Fodinicola acaciae: one gene and its partner. The protein of the gene in region 2 binds, or shares a complex with, the protein of the main gene of each other region. Links are inferred from orthologs where the notes say so. Each region holds a gene or a part of one and is shown on either strand. Other genes may lie near its edges.

Region 1 (9,563 bases), on a different replicon or contig from region 2:
TGACCGGCCACGCCACCGCCGGTGGCCGGCTGCCGGTCGACCTGCCGTGAGCGTACGGACCGGCATCGAGCGGCTGTGTGCTCAGCCGGACCTGCTGGCTGGTCCGGTCGGCCTGGTCACCAACCACACCGGCGTTTTGCCAGACCTGACACCAGGTGCGGTCGCCGCTTTGCGCGCAGGCGTACCACTGACCGCGCTTTTCGGTCCGGAGCATGGCATCGGTGGCACCGCGCAAGCCGGAGACAGCGAGGACGCCGACCGCGATCCGGTCACCGGACTGCCGGTTTTCGACACGTACAAACACAAAGGCGAGGCACTCGAGGCGATGCTGGCCGCGTCCGGCGTACGCACGCTGGCCGTCGACCTGCAGGACATCGGCGCACGGTTCTACACCTACGTGTGGACGCTGCACGACCTTATGGCCGCCGCCGCTCGCGTCGGGATCGCTGTCGCCGTGCTCGATCGCCCCAATCCGATCGGCGGATTGCTTGCCGAGGGACCGTTTCTCCAGCCGGGTTGGGAGAGTTTCGTCGGCCGTACGGCGATCCCGATCCGGCACGGACTCACCTATGGCGAACTGGCACGGACGTTCCCGATCCCGGACGTGGATCTCACCGTCGTCGAGATGACCGGCTGGCGCCGCGGCACTGTCCACAGTGGACAGCCGTGGGTCTTTCCGTCGCCGAACATGCCGACGCCGGACACGGCGCTGGTCTATCCGGGGACCGGCCTGTTCGAAGGCACCAACCTGTCCGAGGGACGCGGCACCACGCGGCCGTTCGAGATCGTCGGCGCTCCGTACGTCGACGCCGGTCTGGCGCCGGCGCTCAACGCCCTGGAGTTGCCGGGCGTACGGTTTCGTGCCCTGTCGTTTGTCCCAACATTCGGGAAACACGCCGGAGAGGCGATTTCCGGCGTACAACTGCACGTCACCGACCGGCAGGCGTTCCGGCCGGTGCGTACGGCGGTCGCGATGATCGCCGAGATCCGCGAGCGCTATCCGGACGACTTCGGCTGGCGGCCGGCCGCATCCGGCCGCCGGCACATGATCGACCTGCTGTGGGGAAGTCCTATCCTGCGTGAGTCGGCGGCATCGGTCGACGAGCTGGTCGGGACGGTCGACTCGCCGCGATGGGCCGAGTCGTTTCTGCTGTATCCGGAGGAATAGTTGAGCCGCACGGTGCTCGCGGTCGGCGCGCATATCGGCGACATGGATCTGGCGGCCGGGCCGATGCTCGCGCAGCACGTGCTCGACGGTGGTCGTGCCGTGCTGCTCGCGCTGACGCCAGGCGAACGCGGACATCCGAAGATGTCGCCGGCCGACTACAAGATCCAGAAGATTTTCGAAGGCCGCCGGTTCGCGGCCGCGATTGGCGCCGACTTCCAGGTCTTCGACGACCAGTCGGACGGGTTTCTCGGTCTCGACGACGAGATCTGCCTGCGTGTCGCCGACGTGATCAGGGACGTGCGCGCCGACGTGGTGATCGCGCACTGGCCGCGCTCGATCCATTCCGACCACGAGAACGCGTCGCGGATCGCCGAGCGGGCTCGCTTTCTGGCCGGCCTGCCCGGCGTCGAACGCGAGCAGCCGCGGCATCCGGTCGGATCGCTGCTCTACGCGGAAAACTGGGAGGACGCGGAGGGGTTCGCACCGACCGAATACCGGCTGGTGAGCCCGGAGGCCAAGCAGAGGTGGGCCGCCGCCATGGAGGGTCAGGCATTCGCGCGCGGTGAGACGTACGGCTTTCGTTACAACGATTACTATGCCGCTCAGCTGCGAATGCGCGGCTGCCTGGCCGGCACGGATTTCGCCTGTGCGGTGGCATCCGCGGACGGTCACCGACGGCTGGTCGAGAAGTTCTGAGATTTACGAACCATGTTCGGCGACGACTTACGCACCTCTTTACGTAAATCGTTGACATCAGTAATGACGCATCCGTAATCTCGCCACACGGACATCCGACGTCCGGAAGGCGGAGAATGGCGGAAATCTGTTACCGGTCGTTTCGATCGTCCGATGTGGACACCATCGTGGCGGCCTGGAACGAGAGTCTCCGGCCGGATCCGGTCGACCGCGAGTGGTTCGTCGAGTACGTGCTGCTGGACGAAAACTTCGATCCGGCCGGCCTGTGCGTGGCCGAGGCGGACGGCGAGCTCCTCGGCTGCGCCTACGCCGTACGGCGGCTGACGCCGGCCAGCGGCACCGATCTGCAGCCAGAGCTGGGCTGGATCCCGTTCGTTTTCGTTGTGCCACAGGCGCAACGCAGTGGTGTCGGCCGCGCACTGCTGCGGAAGGCCCTCGACTTCCTGCACGCGGCTGGCCGGACGACCGTCGACTTCGGTTGCTACACACCAAACTACTTCGTGCCGGGCCTGGACGCCGAGGCGTATCCGGCCGGCCTCGCATTCCTGCGGGCGGCTGGTTTCGCCGTACGCGGCGCACCGGTCGCGATGGACCGGTCACTGGTCGGCTATGTCATGCCGGACGAGGTCGCCGATCTGCGGCGTATCCGCACGGCCGAGGGTTTTCGCTTTGGTCATCCGGAAGCCGGCGACATCCCCGACCTGCTGGCCTTTGCCGGTCGGGGTTTCGCACCTGACTGGGCCGAAGCGATCCGTGCGTCGCTGCTGCGCGGCGACCTCGGCTTTGGTCTGCGGCGCATTCACCTCGCCTGGCGGCGGGAGGAGATCGTCGGTTTCGCGATGCACGCGGCCTATCGCGGGATCCCGGACCGGTTCGGACCGTTCGGCGTCGCCGGCGACCTGCGCGGCACCGGACTGGGGAAGATCCTGCTGCACCAGACGCTGACCGCGATGCGCGCAGAAGGCCTGCACTCGGCCTGGTTTCTGTGGACCGGCGAGGAAAGCCCGGCCGGGCGGCTCTACAAACAGGCCGGTTTCGCGGTCACCAGGCGGTTCCAGCTCATGCGCCACGTGTTGTAAGGAGAGTCCATGCGATCGAAGGCAGCCGCCGTCTGCGCCGCGGTCATCGCCGCGACTTCGTTGACCGCGTGCGGTGGCGGGCAGGGGTCCGGCACGAAGGACACGCTGGTGGTGATGGCCGACTCGGCGGCCAGCTACCAGCGGCTGTTCAACCCGTTTTCCACCTCTGTCAACAAAGGCGCGCAAGGCCTGATCTACGAGCCGTTGATCGCGTACACGCCGATGCGACCGGGCCAGGGCATTCCGTGGCTGGCCACCTCGCAGCAATGGTCGGACGGCGGCCGCGAACTGACCCTCGGCATCCGCGAGGGCGTGCGGTGGTCGGACGGAAAACCGTTCTCCAGCAAGGATGTCGCCTTCACCTTCGATATGCTGCGGAAAAACCCGGCGCTGAACATCTCCAACATCGCCACCACCTCGGCGACAGCGCCGGATCCGAAGACGGTGGTGCTGAGCTTTCCGCAGCCGGCGTACGCGCAGGCGGTCAAGATCGGCGGCATCACGCCGGTGCCGGAGCATGTCTATGCCGGCAAGAACCCGCTGACCTTCGCCGATCCCAACCCGGTCGGCACCGGACCGTACACATTGGACACTTTCTCGACCCAGGTCTACACCTTCAAGGCCAACCCGAAATACTGGCAGAAGGACAAGATCAAGGTCCAGCGCATCCAGTATCCGGCGGTGTCCGCGAACAGCTTCACCAGCCTGCTCGGCCAGGGTCGGCTGGACTGGGCCGGCGGCTTCGTCGCGCACGTCGACCGGATCTTCGTCGACAAGGACAAGGTGCACAACAAGTACTGGTATCCGGCCGACGGCCTGGTCAACCTGGTGTCCAACCTCAAGCGCGCACCGCTGGACAATCTGGCCGTACGCAGGGCGATCAGCGGCGCCATCGACCGCGCGGCGCTGTCCAAGGTGGCCGTGCTCGGCTATGAGCAGCCGGCCTCACCGACCGGCCTGGTCCGTCCAGCGTACGACTCCTTCCTTGACCCGCAATACAAAGACCTGCGGTTCAGCACCGACGCCGCGGCCGCCAACGCGGCCCTCGACCAGGCCGGTTTCCGGAAAGGCTCCGACGGCATCCGCATCGGCCCCGGCGGAAAACGGATGGCCTTCACAATCCTGGTGCCGAGCGGATTCAGCGACTGGGTCACCATGGCGCGGCTGATCCAGAGCCAGCTCAAGGCGATCGGCATCGAGATCGACCCGCAGGGCAAGTCGACGCAGGCGTGGAAAGCCGCGCTGAAGACCGGAAACTACGACATGGCGATCGCCGGCTCGGTCGGCGGCTCCACACCGTATGACCTGTATCGCGCGTTCCTGTCCAGCAAGCTCACCGCTCCGGTCGGCCAGCAGGCGCTGTCCAACTACTCGCGCTGGTCGGACCCGGCGACCGACAACTTCCTCGGCACTTTCGAGCGCACCGACGACAAAGCGCAGCTGAGGGCGGCCGTTTTCGGCCTGGAGAAGGTGATGGTCGAGCAGCTGCCGGTGATTCCGTTGCTTGGCAGCGCCAACTGGTCGCAGACCCGGACCACCAAGTTCACCGGCTGGCCGTCGGCGCAGGATCCGTACGCGTTGCCGGCGCCGTACCAGTATCCGGACAACCTGCTCGTCCTCACCCATCTGAAGCCGGCCGGATGAGGTTCGTCGCGCGGCGGCTCGGGCTCTATCTGGTGATCGCCTGGGCCGCCATCACGATCAACTTCCTGATTCCCCGGCTGATGCCCGGCGATCCGGTCGATCTGCTGGTCGACCGGCTCAAAGGCAACGTGGACCCGGCCGCCATCGCCTCGCTGCGCGAGGCCTTCGGCCTGAGCGATGCCGACCTTTTCACGCAATACGTCGACTATCTCGGCCACCTGTTCCGCGGCGACCTCGGCCGGTCGATCAGCTTCTATCCGACCGCGGTCTCCGACGTCATCGCCACCACGCTGCCGTGGACGCTCGGCCTGATCGGCGTCTGCACGGTCATCAGCTTCGTCCTGGGCACCTCCGCCGGCATCGTCGCCGCATGGCGGCGCGGCGGCTGGACCGACCTGCTCGTGCCGTCGACGACTTTTCTCCACTCCATCCCGTATTTCTGGATGGCGCTGCTGCTGGTTTTCGTTTTCGGTGTCCTGCTTGGCTGGCTGCCGATCAGCGGCGCGTACGACACCGAGCTCGCGCCGAGTCTCAGCGGTGAGTTTCTCGGAAACGTGGCCTATCACGCGCTGCTGCCGGCGATCACGATCGTCGTCAGCTCGATCGCCGGCTGGCTGCTCGGGATGCGTAACATGATGATCACCACGCTCGGCGAGGACTATGTGACATTGGCGCAGGCCAAGGGATTGTCGCGGCTGCGGGTGATGACGATGTACGCAGCGCGCAACGCGATCCTACCGAGCTTCACCGGTTTCGCGCTGTCACTGGGGTTCGTGGTCGGTGGCTCGATGCTGACCGAGGTCATCTTCTCGTATCCGGGTGTCGGCTACACGCTCTACCAGGCCGTCCAGAACGAGGACTTTCCGTTGATGCAGGGGCTGTTCCTGGTCATCTCGCTGTCCGTACTGGCCGCCAACCTGCTCGCCGACCTCGGCTACGTACTGCTCGACCCACGTATCCGGATCGGCGGCGCGACGTGAAGAAATTCCTTCCGCGATCGCGAAAAATCACTGTCGGCGCCGCGATCATGCTGTTTTTCGTCCTGCTGGCGGTCATCGGACCGTTGGTCGTCGGCATCGACCCGACCGCGACCGGCGCCGACTCGATGCAGCCTCCTTCGGCTGAGCACTGGCTGGGCACGACCCAGGCCGGGGAGGACGTGTTCGCTCAGCTTGTCTACGGCAGCCGCGTATCGCTGGCCGTCGGCCTGCTCGCGTCGGTCGTCGCGACCGTCGTGTCGGCGGTCGTCGGCCTGGTCGGCGGCTATCTGCGCGGAGTCGTCGACGAAGCACTTTCGTTGGTCACCAGCATTTTCCTGGTGATCCCGGCACTTCCGCTGCTGATCGTCATCGCCGGCTATCTGCCGGCGAAGGGCATCGAGTCGGTGGCGATCATCATCAGCGTCACGGCCTGGGCCTCCGGCGCCCGGTCGATCCGTGCACAGACACTGTCGATCCGCAACCGCGACTACATCACCGCCGCACGCGCCAGCGGTGAGACGCTGCCGCGGATCATCTTCTTCGAGGTGCTGCCAAACGAGATTCCGTTGCTGGCCAGCAGCTTTCTCTTCACCATCGTGGTCGGCATCCTCGCCGAGGCCGGACTTTCCTTTCTGGGGCTCGGCAGCCTGACCACGATCAGCTGGGGCTCGATGCTCTACTACGCGCAGCAGGCGCAGGCTCTGCTGGCCGGCGCGTGGTGGTGGTTCCTGCCGCCGGGCCTGTGCATCGCCTTGATCGGCACGGCTTTGGCGCTGGTCAACTTCGGCATCGACGAATACGCCAACCCGCGGCTGCGGACCGTACGCGCCAGCAAAACGGCACCGATCGACCCGCCGGACTCCGAGCCGGCGCCTGGTCCTGGCTTCGACGCGCCGCCGGTGCTGGATATCCGTAACCTGTCGGTGGACTACCTGACCGCCGACGGACCCGTACACGCCGTGAAAAACGTGAGCCTGACGCTGCACCGCGGCGAACTTCTCGGCCTGGCCGGCGAAAGCGGCAGCGGAAAGTCGACGCTGACCGGCGCGGTCGCCAGGCTGCTCGGCCGGTCGGCGCGCGTCACCGCCGGATCCGCGGTTTTCGCCGGTGGCTCGGACATTCTCACGATGGGTCCGGCGGAGTTGTCGCGTTTTCGCTGGAACGAGCTGTCGATCGTGTTGCAAAGCTCGATGAACGCACTCAATCCGGTGCTCAGCGTCGGCGCGCAGTTTGACGACGTGATCGCTCGCCATCGGCCGGAGATGCCAAAACCGAAGCGGCGCGCTCTGGCGGGGCAGCTGTTGGAAGACGTCGGGATCGACGCCGGCCGGCTGCGTAGTTATCCGCACGAGCTGTCCGGCGGCATGAAACAACGTGTCGGCATCGCGATGGCGTTGGCACTGGATCCAGCGATCGTCATCCTCGACGAGCCGACCACGGCGCTCGACGTGCTCGTACAGCGGCAGATCCTGGATTTGTTGCTGGACCTGCGAAAACGGCACGACTTCTCGGTCGTCTTCACGACCCACGACCTGTCGCTGCTGTTGGAGATCTGCGACACGATCGCCATCATGCGGCGAGGCGAACTGGTCGAGTACGCGACCGCCGACGACGTGCTGCACCGGCCGAAACACGAATACACCAGGAAACTGCTGGACTCCCTGCGCGCGCTCGGAGTCGCCGTATGACCGTACTCGAAGCGCGTGGCCTGGTCATGGACTTCGGCCGGTTCCGAGCCGTCGATGACGTAAGTTTCGCGTTGCAGCCTGGGAAAATGACCGCGTTGGTCGGTCAGAGCGGCAGCGGAAAGAGCACGGTCGCGCAGTTGCTGGCCGGTCTGCAGACTCCGACCGCCGGCGAGATCCTGCTGGACGGCACGCCCGCGCGCGTACGCCGGCGGCGCGACTTTCGGCGCTACACCGGCGATGTGCAGATGGTGCTGCAGGACCCGTTTGCCTCGTTGAACCCTGCGCACACAGTGCGCTATCACCTGACCCGCGCGTTGCGTAACCACGGATTCTCACCGGACGGTGAGGTCGAGCGGTTGCTGGAAACCGTACGCCTGGCGGCAAAACTCGCGAACCGATTTCCCCATGAACTCTCCGGCGGCGAGCGCCAACGCGTCTCACTGGCCCGCGCTCTGGCTGCGCGTCCGCGCGTTTTGCTTGCTGACGAACCGGTGTCGATGCTGGACGTGACGATCCGGCTCGGCGTACTGACGCTGATCGACCAGCTGCGCGAGGAAAACAACCTCGCGGTGCTCTACATCACCCACGACCTGGCGACCGCGCGACAGTTCACCAGCGAGCTGATGGTCATGCACAAAGGCAAAATCGTCGAACGCGGCGACAGCTCCTCGGTGATCGACAAGCCTCAGCACCCCTACACCCGCGACCTCCTCGCCGCCATCCCGCACCCCTCACGAAGGTGACTTTCGTGGTGGTTGGAGGGTGGTGGCCAGTGCGCGGAAGATCAGTGCGGTCGAGGTGGCGCCGGGGTCCTGGTGGCCGATGCTGCGCTCGCCGAGGTACGACGCGCGGCCTTTCCTTGCCTGCAGCGAGATCGTGGCTCGCGCGCCCTCTTCGGCCGCGTCGGCGGCTGCCGACCACGACCGCTCACGTTCGAAGGCGGCGACGGCCGGTGCGTACGCGTCGACGATCGTCTTGTCGCCTGGCGAAGCCTTGCCAAGCCGGGTGATCGCGGCCAGGCCAGCTTGGAGTGCGGCGAGCAGCTGCTGGTCGTCGGCGGACGGCTCCGGCAGCGCCGCGCCGATGGCGCGGAACGCACTGCCGTACAACGGTCCCGACGCGCCACCGACCTTGCTGATCAACGTACGGCCGATCGCACTGAACACCTCGCCGACGGCCTTTGGCTCCAGGTCGTCGAGCATCTCCAGCACGGCAGTGAATCCTCGCCGCAGGTTGGTGCCGTGGTCGGCGTCGCCGATCGCCGCGTCCAGCCGGGTCAGCTCGTCCGCTTGCTCGCCGACGCTCGCCGCGATGGCCCGGATCCACCCCTCCGCCGCGTTGACATCCACCTCGCCACTCTCGCACACGCGGCGATGTCCGATCGAGACTTTGTTGACCTTCTCCAACGTTGGAGAAGGTCAACAAAGCGGCATTCGGACACCGAATCGCGTGTCCGATTGTCACGTCCGACAGCATTTGTGCAGGTCAGGGCACCTCCGACGACGCAATCGGATTCCGATTGTTTTTTACGTACGCACGGCCAGGTCGGCGCGGCGGCAGGTGGCGAGGATGGTACGCGCGACCAGGCCGGGGTCGTCCTGCATCGGCACGTGACCGCAGCCGGGCAGCGGTACGTGTCGCGCGTCCGGCAGCGCGCGGGCGGCGACTTTTGCCTGTCGTGGCCACAGGATCCGGTCACGAGTCCCCCAGGCGACGGTCGTCGGTACGGTCGGCGGCGGCGCGGCGAAGCGATAGTTGCGGCCGGCCGAGGCGACCGCGTCGAAGGCCGGCGCGTGCGCCATCGACTCGAGGTCGCCGCGCATCTCTTCGATGTCCAAAGTGGACGGACGGCCGTACAGCAGGCTGGCGCCGGCCAGCCGCAGCCGCGGATTGCCGACCAGCATGTCCCGGCTGCGCGACGACATCGCCGAGCGACGCATGTTGGACAGCACACCGATGGCCCACACCCGACCGGCCGGGCCGAAGAAACCGGCCGGCGATAGCGCGGTCATCGACGCGGCACAACCGCGCGAGGCGACCTCGAGGCCAAGCGCGCCGCCGAGCGAGTTGCCGGCCAGATGCGGCTTCGACAAGCCAAGTTGGTCAGCGATCTCAAGAAAAGTGTCGACCGCCGCGAGCATGTTGTACGGCCGGTCCGGGTCCGGCGGCGCCGACTTTCCAAAGCCCGGCAGGTCGATCGCCCACACGTCGTGCTGCTCGGCCAGCAGGTCGAGCACGGGTTTCCAGGCCTGCCAACGATGTCCGATGCCGTGCAACAGCACCAAAGGCGTGCCGGTGCCGCGCCGCT
Region 2 (9,673 bases):
GACCTGGCGGCCGAAACGCGCGTACCGGCCGGACAGCGACAGGCACACGCCGATCCGCAGTCGCGCGGAGGTGGACGGCCGAGCTATCATGGTGCGCATTCTGGTGGCCTGATCCGAGGATGTCGAGACAGATGAAGGTGGCGGGACGGCGAGCTAGCCGCGCCGAGCGGGACTGACCTGCCGGCTCGGCGTGACGCTGTCCACTTTCTCACCTTCTCCGCAAAGGCCTCTGTCATGCGTTCGCTCGATATTCGGCGTCTTTTCGTCGACTTCTTCACCTCACACGACCACACGCGCGTGCCGTCGAGTCCGCTGGTGCCGGACGATCCGACGCTGTTGCTGACCAACGCCGGCATGAACCAGTTCAAGCCGTACTATCTCGGCGACCGGACACCGCCCTGGCGGCGCGCGACCAGCGTGCAGAAATGCACGCGTACGGTCGACGTGGAAAACGTCGGCCGCACCGCTCGGCACGTGACTTTCTTCGAAATGCTCGGCAACTTCTCCTTCGGCGACTACTACCAGGAGCGGGCGATCGAGTACGCCTGGCGGGTCGCGACCGAGGTCTACCAACTGCCGGAAAACCGGCTGTGGATCACCGTCTATCTCGATGACGACGAGGCGGTCCGGATCTGGCGTCGGCTCGGCGTCCCGGAAAACCGCATCCAGCGGCTCGGAAAAGCCGACAACTACTGGTCGATGGGAGTGCCGGGACCGGCCGGTCCGTCGTCCGAGATCAACTACGACCGCGGTCCGGCTTTTGGCGAGTCCGGCGGACCGGCGGTGAACGGCGAGCGATATCTGGAGCTGTGGAACCTGGTCTTCATGCAGGACCTGCGCGGCGACGGCGACGGGAAGGACGATTTTCCCGTGCTGGGGCCGTTGCCGCGCCGCAGCATCGACACCGGCCTCGGCCTGGACCGGTTGGCGATGGTCCTGCAGGACGTCGACGGCATCTGCCAGACCGACCTGGTCGCCCCGACGCTGGAGGTTGTCGGCGATGTGGTCGGCCGGCGGTTTCCCGGCCGCGATGGCAGCGACACTTCCGTGTCGTATCAGGTGATCGCGGACCACGCGCGGTGTGCGGCCTTTCTGATCGCCGATGGTGTGGTGCCCTCCAACGAGGGTCGCGGTTACGTGCTGCGGCGGCTGATGCGTCGTGCGGTGCGGCACGCGCGAAAGCTCGGCGTCGGCGAGCTGGTGTTGCCGGCGGCGATGTCCAGCGTTGTCGGCAATCTGGGGGAGACCTGGCCGGAGCTGACGCGGTCGGCGTCGTTGATCGAGGCGATCGCGACGCAGGAAGAGGAGTCGTTCGGCGCGACTTTGCGGCAGGGGACTCGACTTCTGGACGCGGCGATCGCGCGTACGACCTCGGCCGGCGGCACCAGGTTGTCAGGTGAGACGGCGTTCGAACTCCATGACACGTACGGATTTCCGGTCGACCTGACCGTCGACGCGGCGCGTGAGGCGGGGTTGACCGTCGACGGCGACCGCTATGCGGCGCTGCTCGACGACCAGCGCCGGCGGGCGAAGTCCAGTGGAAAAGGCAAAACTTCCGAGGCGCTGCGCCGGCAGGAGGTCTATCGGCGGCTCGCCGGGACCGTTGGCGAGCTGGATTTCGTCGGCTATTGCTCGACGTCCGCGGAAACCGAAGTCCTGGCGATCCTCCGGGACGGCGAGCCGGTGAGCTCGGCGTCGCAAGGCCAGGAGGTCGAGATCGTCCTGCGCCGCAGTCCGTTCTACGCGGAGTCCGGCGGTCAGGTCGGTGACACCGGCACCATCCGCGACTCGTCCGGCAACGCCGTGGACGTGCTCGACACGCGATATGGCGTGGACGGTTTTCGCGTACACACCGGCAGGATCGCCAGCGGTGAGGTCCACAGTGGACAGTCGGTGGAGGCGGTGATCGACATCTCGCGGCGGTCGGCGACGGCGCGTTCGCACTCGGCGACGCACGTGTTGCACGCGACTCTGCGGCGCGTGCTCGGCGATCACGCGCGGCAGCAGGGATCGCTGGTCGCGCCGGACCGGCTGCGCTTCGATTTCCCACATTTCACACCGGTCGAGCCGGAGGCGCTGGAGACGATCGGTCAGCTGGTCAACGACTATCTGCTCGACGATCCGGACGTACGCGTGTGGCACGCGACCCGTGCCGAAGCCGAGGCGGCCGGCGCGACCGCGTTCTTCGGGGAGAAATATGGCGATCGTGTACGGATCGTGGACATTGGCGACGCGTCGCGCGAGCTGTGCGGTGGCACGCATGTCGGTCACGGCGCGCAGGCCGGTCCCATCCGCATTCTCGGCGAGTCGTCGATCGGCTCTGGCGTACGCAGGATCGAGGCGCTGACCGGTCGTGACGCGCTGCGGTTTGGTGACACCGAACGGCGCGTGCTGCGCGAGGTCAGCGCGTTGCTGGGCACACGGCCGGAAAACGCGATGGCGACGCTGCGCAAACGGCTCGCGGCATTGGCGGAGGCCGAGGATTCGTTGCGCCGGCACCGACAACGCGAGCTTGACGCGCTGGCGCTGTCGTTGAGCCGGCAGGCCCGTACGGTCGGCTCCGGCTGGCTGGTCGTGGCGCGCGTGGATGAGCTGTCGGCCAGCGAGCTGCGGCCGGTCGCGACATCGGTTTTGGCATACGGTGGCGACAAACCGGCCGCTGTCGTGCTGGCGACCTCCAGTGGTGACAAGGCACAGCTGGTGGCGGCGATCAACGACACGCTTCTGCATCGCGGTCAGCCAGCGCGGACTTTGCTTGTCTCGGCGGCGAAACTCATCGGCGGTGGCGCCGGCGGTGGCAGCGGGCCACTCGCCAATGCCGGCGGCCGAGACGTAACGCGGCTCGACGAAGCGTTGCGTCACGCCGAATCCGTCGCCGTCGACCTGCTCGGCGCCTAAGGTCTGTTTCGAAGTCCCACGTGGATGAGAGTCGAGAACCAAACAGGCGGCCCGAGAAAGCTGTGACAGCGGCTCGGCTATCGCCGCGTCGGACTTCGGAACAGACCCTAGGTCCGCATGGCCACCATGCGTGCATCCGACTTGAGTTTAACCTCTGGGTTGGTGAGTGGTTCCGCGCCACTGGACGCCCGACGGCTGGCCGACCCTGCTTCGAGGGCTGCCCATCCGGGATATCGGGCCGGTCGCGCGGCGACCGGGTGATGTCTTTCCGGCCATCGGCTGCGCGGAAGGTGTCATGGCGTCCCGGTAAGTGGCGAAAGGGTCCACTCAATGGGATCCGCAGCTCCATGTAACGCTAAATGTCTGTCTTGTGAGGTTTGCCGGAGGCGTGAACGTTGAGTTACTGGCGCTAGATGCACGAAACACGGCTTTCACGCCTGCGTGACCGTCAGCCCTTGTGGTGGGTGTGACTGCTGACGCCAGTAATGCTGTTGTGGCTGCTCGCCGGGCCGGCTCAATGGCGGCGCGTCGTTGCACGCATGGTGGCCATGCGGATTCACCAGCGGAGCGCCGCCGTGCGGACGGGTGCGTCCCACAGCGAAAGCAGCTCGTCGTCGACGCGCAGCAGGGTCAGCGAGCAGCCGGCCATCTCCAGCGAGGTGATGTACGGCCCGACCAGCGACCGCGCCACGGTGAGGCCCCGGCCGGCCAGCTGCTTCGAGATCTCGCCGTACATCAGGTAAAGCTCGATCAACGGCGTGCCGCCCATGCCGTTGAGAAAGGCGATCACGGTGTCGCCGCGCTCGTACGGCAAATCCGCCACCACCGGCTCCACCAGCATGCCGGCGATCTCGGCGGCGGTGGCCAGCGGGACGCGGCGGCGGCCCGGCTCGCCGTGGATGCCGATGCCGACCTCCATCTCGTCGTCGGCCAGCTCGAACGTCGGCCGGCCGGCGGCCGGGACCGTGCAGGAGGTCAGCGCGACGCCGAGGCTGCGGCCGTTTTCGTTGACCCGCCTGGCGATCGCGGCGACGTCGGCCAGCGACCGGCCCTCCTCGGCGGCGGCGCCGGCGATCTTTTCCACCAGTACGGTCACTCCGACGCCACGCCGGCCGGCGGTATAGAGGCTGTCCTCCACCGCCACGTCGTCGTTGGTGACGACCGACTCGACCGGAATGTCGTCGGCCAGCTCGGCGGCCATCTCGAAGTTCATGATGTCACCGGTGTAGTTCTTCACGATGTGCAGCACTCCGGCGCCACCGTTGACGAGTTGCGTCGCGGCAACCATCTGGTCGGGGACCGGTGAGGTGAAGATTTCGCCGGCGCAGGCCGCGTCGAGCATGCCGGCGCCGACGAAGCCGGCGTGCAGTGGCTCGTGTCCGGAGCCGCCGCCGGAGACCAGGCCGACCTTGCCGAGCCGCGGCGCGTCGGCGCGATAGACGACGCGGTTGTCGTGGTCGACGCGTACGTCCGGATGCGCGGCTTGGAAGCCGGCCAGGGCTTCCGCGACGACGTTGGCGGGATCGTTGATGAGTTTCTTCATCCGGCTCGCACCTCCGCAGCCTTCATATCACAGCGGCAGCAAGCTCCCATTGAGAGTAACTCTCAATAAGAGATACTGTGGTCGCGTGACGGAGCGCGAGTCGGTGCTGATCGCCGACGAGTTGATGGCCAACAACGCGGCGATGCGCCGCCTGTTGCGGCGCCGGGTGCGGCCACACATGGCCGCCTGGCCGGACCTGCGCGGCGCGCAGATCGAGTTGTTGCGCGTTGTCGGCCTGCGTCCCGGCATTGGGGTCGCCGCGGCCGCGCGCGAGCTGCAGATGGCCGGAAACTCGGTGAGTACGCTGGTCAACCAGCTTTCCGATGTCGGCATGCTGGTGCGCGAGACCGATCCGGCCGACCGCCGCGCGATCCGGCTGCGGCTGACCGACGCGGCGCGCAAACGACTGGCCGAGTGGCGGCGGATCCGGGTGGACCTGGTGGCCGCCGGGATCGATGCCCTGCCGGCCGCCGACCGCAGGGCGATCCAGCGCGCTTTGCCCGCTCTGCACGCACTTCTGGACCGACTGACCGAAGAAGGCGGTGAGTAGATGGCCCCACCCGCGGTGGAATGTGCCGGCCTTGCCTACAGTTTCGGCGCCACGAAAGCGGTCGACGGCGTCGACCTGAGCATCCCGGTCGGCAGCGTTTTCGGCCTGCTCGGGCCAAACGGCGCCGGCAAGACCACGACGATCCGGATGATCACGACACTGCTGCCGGTGCGGTCCGGCGACATCCGCGTCTTCGGCGTCGATGTGGCGCGGCAGAAAATGGCCGTACGCCGGCTCATCGGCTATGTGCCACAGCAACTGTCCGCGGACGGCGCGTTGAGCGGATGGGAGAACGTGTCGTTGTTCGCGCGACTTTTCGACGTGCCGCGCGGGAAACGGCGTGCGGTGGTTGGCTCGGCACTGGAGTCGGTCGGCCTCACCGATGCCGCCGGTCGCACGGCTTCGACGTATTCCGGTGGCATGATCCGCCGGCTGGAGCTGGCACAGGCCCTTGTCAGCGCACCGAAACTGCTGATCCTGGACGAGCCGACGATCGGTCTGGACCCGGTCGGTCGCGCGAGTGTGTGGCAGCGGCTGGCCAGCGTACAAGCCGAAACCGGCATGACGATCCTGGTGACCACGCACTACATGGACGAGGCCGACCAGAACTGCGACGAGATCGCGCTGATGAACCACGGCCGGATCGGTGCGCGCGGGACGCCGGACGAGCTGAAGGCGATGGTCGGGCCGGACGCCACGCTCGACGACGTTTTCCGTGCCACCACGGGCGATGACCTGTCCGCGGCGACCGGAGAGGGGATGCGAGATGTCCGTTCGGCCCGCCGTACGGCCCGCCGGCTTGGTTGAGCCACCGCGGCGCGGTCTGCTGTCGCTGATCCTCTCCCGCGCATACACGATGTGCCTGGTGGAGCTGCAAAAACTGCGGCACGACCGCACCGAGCTGGTGACCAGAGCGATCCAGCCGGCGCTGTGGCTGCTGGTTTTCGGCGAGACTTTCAACCGGTTGCGGATCATCCCTACCGGCAGCGTGCCCTACCTGGATTTCCTGGCTCCAGGCATCATCGCGCAGTCGGCACTGTTCATCGCGATCTTCTATGGCATCCAGATCATCTGGGAACGCGACGCCGGTGTGCTGTCCAAGCTGCTGGTCACGCCGACGCCGAGATTCGCGATCATCACGGGAAAAGCCTTCGCCGCGGGCGTACGTGCATTGGTGCAGGCGGCCGTCGTGCTGGTGCTGGCGCTCGTACTCGGTGTGGGCATGACCGCGAATCCGTTGAAACTGCTCGGAACCGTGGTGGCCGTGCTGCTCGGCTCGGCGTTTTTCTGTTGCCTGTCCATCGCGATCGCCGGACTCGTGCTGTCCCGCGACCGGTTGATGGGGATCGGCCAGGCGATCACCATGCCGCTGTTTTTCGCGTCCAACGCACTTTATCCTGCCGACCTGATGCCGGGCTGGTTGCAGGTCGTCAACCGGATCAATCCGCTCGGCTATGAGGTGGACGCGCTGCGCGGACTACTCATCGGCACGTCCACCAATCTTCTGTTGGACTTCGGTGTGCTTGTCGTTGCCGCGGCGTCGATGATCACGGTCGCGTCCGCACTGCTGCCCCGGCTCGTACGCTAACCTCAGATCACCGGGCCGACTGAGCAGATGACCGGTTTGGCGTGGGCCGGATCCAGGCCGTTGGCGACCATTTGCGCGACACCGGTGTCGAAAGCCAGGCCGACATGGCCGACCGGGTCGAGCGGACAGGTGTCCTGGACGTACGCGTTGCGGACGCCGGACTCGTTGACGAAGGCGGTGCCGGTCGGCGTCACGATCGCGTCGGCGCGGCTGGCCAGGATCGTGTAACCCACGCCTGGCTGGGAAATCTGGCCGGCGGTCAGCTGTTTCACCGCGGCACCACCGACGATCAGCTGGTCGCAGGCGGCGCAGCCGAACGTGTTGAGCACCTGGCCGACCAGGTCGCGCGCGCCGAGCAGATAGGCGACATTCACCAGACCGGCGAACGTCGTGCCGTGCGTCGGCGGCGCGATCGCCACGACCCGGTGCACTTTCCCCGCGTAGCCGAGGATCTTGGGAATATAGAGCGACTGGAATGCGCCTTCGGAATGGCCGACGAAATCGACCTTGGCCGCGCCGGTGGCCTGCCGTACGCGCTCGGAGAATGCGACGATCTGCTTGGCCGAGTCGGCGATCGCGATCGTGCCGCCGACCGGAATGGACGGCGATGCCTGGCCGTAGGTGAAAGTAAAGGCGCAATAGCCGGCGGACGCCAGATATGGCCCGAGGAGCGCGAAGTTGCCCGGCCCGTTGCCGCCGAGGCCGTGGATCAGCACGACCGGCGACGGATGGCTCGCCGACGGCCGGCATGACCAGTCGTCGAAACCGGAGGTCGGTGCCGCTGCGGCCGGCGCGGCAGCGGCCAGCAGTCCGCCGGTCACAACGGCGACAAACGCCGCCTTCAGCCAGGACGTACGCATAGAACCCCCAAAAGGTCACCAGTGACCGCGACAGTAAACCACGGTGAGTGCACGACTACCGCGAGTCGCCGGAACCTGGATCGAACAAGCCGGCCGGAAAACTCGGATGCGGACGTACGCCGCGACGGTCGACAATCTGACGTATGCCTGAGTTGGTCACGCCGACCGTCCGCGTACACCAGTCGTTTCTGGCGGCGATGGAGGAGTTTCGAGCGGAGGGACGCGCCGGTGACCACAGCATGATCGGCCGCGAGCTGCTCGAGTTCGGTCCAACGTGGACAGAGCCGGCCGGTTTCGCGCGCTATGTCGCCGCTGTGGTCGCCGACGCGCAGACCCCGATGTTTCCTGGTTTCGTGCCGCAGACGACATTGTGGTATGTGGACGGGGACGACTATCTCGGCCGCGTCGGCATCCGGCACCACCTCACTCCGCATCTGCTGGAGGAAGGTGGACACATCGGTTACGACGTACGGAAATCCGCGCGCCGGCGCGGCTATGCCACGGAAATCCTCCGGCAGGCGCTGAGCGTAGCCGCCACCCTCGGCATCGAGTCGGCGCTGGTGACCTGTGACGTCGACAATGTCGCCTCGCGCAAGGTGATCGAGCGCAACGGCGGTGTGCTGGAGGACGAGCGGCGCGGAAAGCTGCGCTTCTGGGTCCCGACTGCGAAACCGGCCGCCGGCTCATAATCTGGAGTCCGTGAGAATTCGATCGCGGATCGGCAGAGCCGACAGCGTGTTGATGCGCGCCAGCGGACGGCTGCGTGACGACCGGCTCGACCGCGCGATGCTGGAGCTGTCCGGCGCCGCCAACCACAGCCTGCTGTGGCTCGCGACGGCCGGGGTTTTGGCTCTGCGCAAGGGACAGAGCCGGCGCGCGGCGGTGCGGGGCGTGGCCGCGCTGGCCGGCGCGAGCTTCACCGCGAGCCTGGTGGCCAAGCGGCTGCTGCCGCGGCGCCGGCCGGCCGCCGACCTGTTGCCGCCCGGCCGCCGGCTGGAAGGACGGCCGACCTCGTCGTCGTTTCCGTCCGGTCACGCCGCTTCGGCGGCCGCCTTCGCGACCGCGGTCACCATCGAGTCACCGGCCGCCGGCGCCATCGTCATCCCGTTGGCCGCCGCGGTGGCGTATTCGCGGATTCATGTCGGGGTGCACTGGCCGTCGGACGTTGCTTTCGGTGCCGCGACCGGCGCGGCGGTCGGACTCGCGACGCTGCACTGGTGGCCAAAACTGCCGATCCGCGCCGACCTGCCGGCGCCGCGCGTCGAGGTGCCGCGGCTGGAGGCCGGAGACGGCCTGGTTTTCCTGGTGAATCCGCGATCCGGCAGCCATCCGGTCGCCGAGCTGGTGACCGCACTGTGGCCGAAGGCGCGGATCGTCACCTCGGACGGGGACATCGTCCGGCAGCTGGAATCCGAGATATCCGGCGACACACTGGCGATCGGCGTCGCCGGCGGCGACGGCTCGGTGGCGGCAGCGGCCACCGTGGCGGCGCGCCACGACCTGCCACTCGCCGTCGTGCCGGCCGGCACGCTCAACCATTTCGCCCGGGATCTCGGCATTTTCGAGGCGCGTACGGTCGCCATGGCCACCGAGTCCGGCAGAGCGCGCCGGATCGGCCTCGGGTCGGTCACAGTCGACGGCGGCGCCGAGCGTTGGTTCGTGAACACGGCGAGTCTCGGCGGCTATCCGCCAATGGTGCGGTTACGCGAAAAACTCGAGCCAAGCTGGGGCCGGTGGCTGGCCGGCGCGATCGCCACGGTCCGCACGCTGCGCCGCGCGCGGCCGCTGGATGTCAGCCTGGACGGGGAAAAACGGCGAATCTGGATGATCTACATCGGCAATGACGACTACCGGCCCAAAGGCATGGCGCCGGTGGTGCGCGCCAGCCTCGGCACCGGTGTGCTCGACGTTCGTTACGTACGCGCGGACGTTCGGTTTTCGCGTGCGCGGTTTTTCCTGTCGCTGTTGACCGGCACACTGGACCGGAGCCGCTCGTACCAGCAGTGTGACGTCACCGATCTGGTGGTGCACAGCGAGCGTCCACTGACGGTGGCGACCGACGGCGAGATCGGACCGGTCGGAAAACGTTTCGAGTTCCGCGCACGGCCAGCCGCGCTGGACGTATATGGCGCCTGACGACATAAGCTGAGCACATGACCCTGACCAGCTATCTTTCCTATCTGGCCTTCGCGATCGTGGTCATCGTCGCGCCGGGTCCGGATTTTGCGTTGACG

The links.
Region 1: the proteins of dhaK (region 2) and dhaL are in contact, whole or in part, in a crystal structure (PDB 3PNL), measured with the Escherichia coli proteins. The link is inferred for Fodinicola acaciae from one-to-one orthologs.

The regions. Positions count from the first base shown.
Region 1 is NZ_WOTN01000004.1:176,623-186,185, forward strand. Bases 6,796-9,563 are described here. They hold dhaL (dihydroxyacetone kinase subunit DhaL), read right to left. Parts: upstream 8,605-9,563; coding sequence 7,987-8,604; downstream 6,796-7,986. Other genes in these bases: GNX95_RS36105 (dipeptide/oligopeptide/nickel ABC transporter permease/ATP-binding protein), read left to right, coding at 6,796-7,255; GNX95_RS36110 (ABC transporter ATP-binding protein), read left to right, coding at 7,252-7,998; GNX95_RS36120 (alpha/beta fold hydrolase), read right to left, coding at 8,782-9,563. Also shown: GNX95_RS36075 (glycoside hydrolase family 3 protein), read left to right, coding at 1-50; GNX95_RS36080 (exo-beta-N-acetylmuramidase NamZ family protein), read left to right, coding at 47-1,168; GNX95_RS36085 (PIG-L deacetylase family protein), read left to right, coding at 1,169-1,864; GNX95_RS36090 (GNAT family N-acetyltransferase), read left to right, coding at 2,020-2,943; GNX95_RS36095 (ABC transporter substrate-binding protein), read left to right, coding at 2,953-4,587; GNX95_RS36100 (ABC transporter permease), read left to right, coding at 4,584-5,567; more of GNX95_RS36105, read left to right, coding at 5,564-6,795. UniProt on the Escherichia coli protein: ADP-binding subunit of the dihydroxyacetone kinase, which is responsible for the phosphoenolpyruvate (PEP)-dependent phosphorylation of dihydroxyacetone.
Region 2 is NZ_WOTN01000003.1:689,800-699,472, reverse strand. Bases 2,449-5,326 are described here. They hold dhaK (dihydroxyacetone kinase subunit DhaK), read right to left. Parts: upstream 4,442-5,326; coding sequence 3,455-4,441; downstream 2,449-3,454. Other genes in these bases: GNX95_RS29555 (ABC transporter ATP-binding protein), read left to right, coding at 4,992-5,326; GNX95_RS29560 (MarR family winged helix-turn-helix transcriptional regulator), read left to right, coding at 4,527-4,991; alaS (alanine--tRNA ligase), read left to right, coding at 2,449-2,898. Also shown: GNX95_RS29575 (type 1 periplasmic-binding domain-containing protein), read right to left, coding at 1-90; more of alaS, read left to right, coding at 235-2,448; more of GNX95_RS29555, read left to right, coding at 5,327-5,798; GNX95_RS29550 (ABC transporter permease), read left to right, coding at 5,758-6,579; GNX95_RS29545 (esterase/lipase family protein), read right to left, coding at 6,582-7,439; GNX95_RS29540 (GNAT family N-acetyltransferase), read left to right, coding at 7,583-8,128; GNX95_RS29535 (bifunctional phosphatase PAP2/diacylglycerol kinase family protein), read left to right, coding at 8,139-9,575; GNX95_RS29530 (LysE family translocator), read left to right, coding at 9,593-9,673. UniProt on the Escherichia coli protein: Dihydroxyacetone binding subunit of the dihydroxyacetone kinase, which is responsible for the phosphoenolpyruvate (PEP)-dependent phosphorylation of dihydroxyacetone via a phosphoryl group transfer from DhaL-ATP.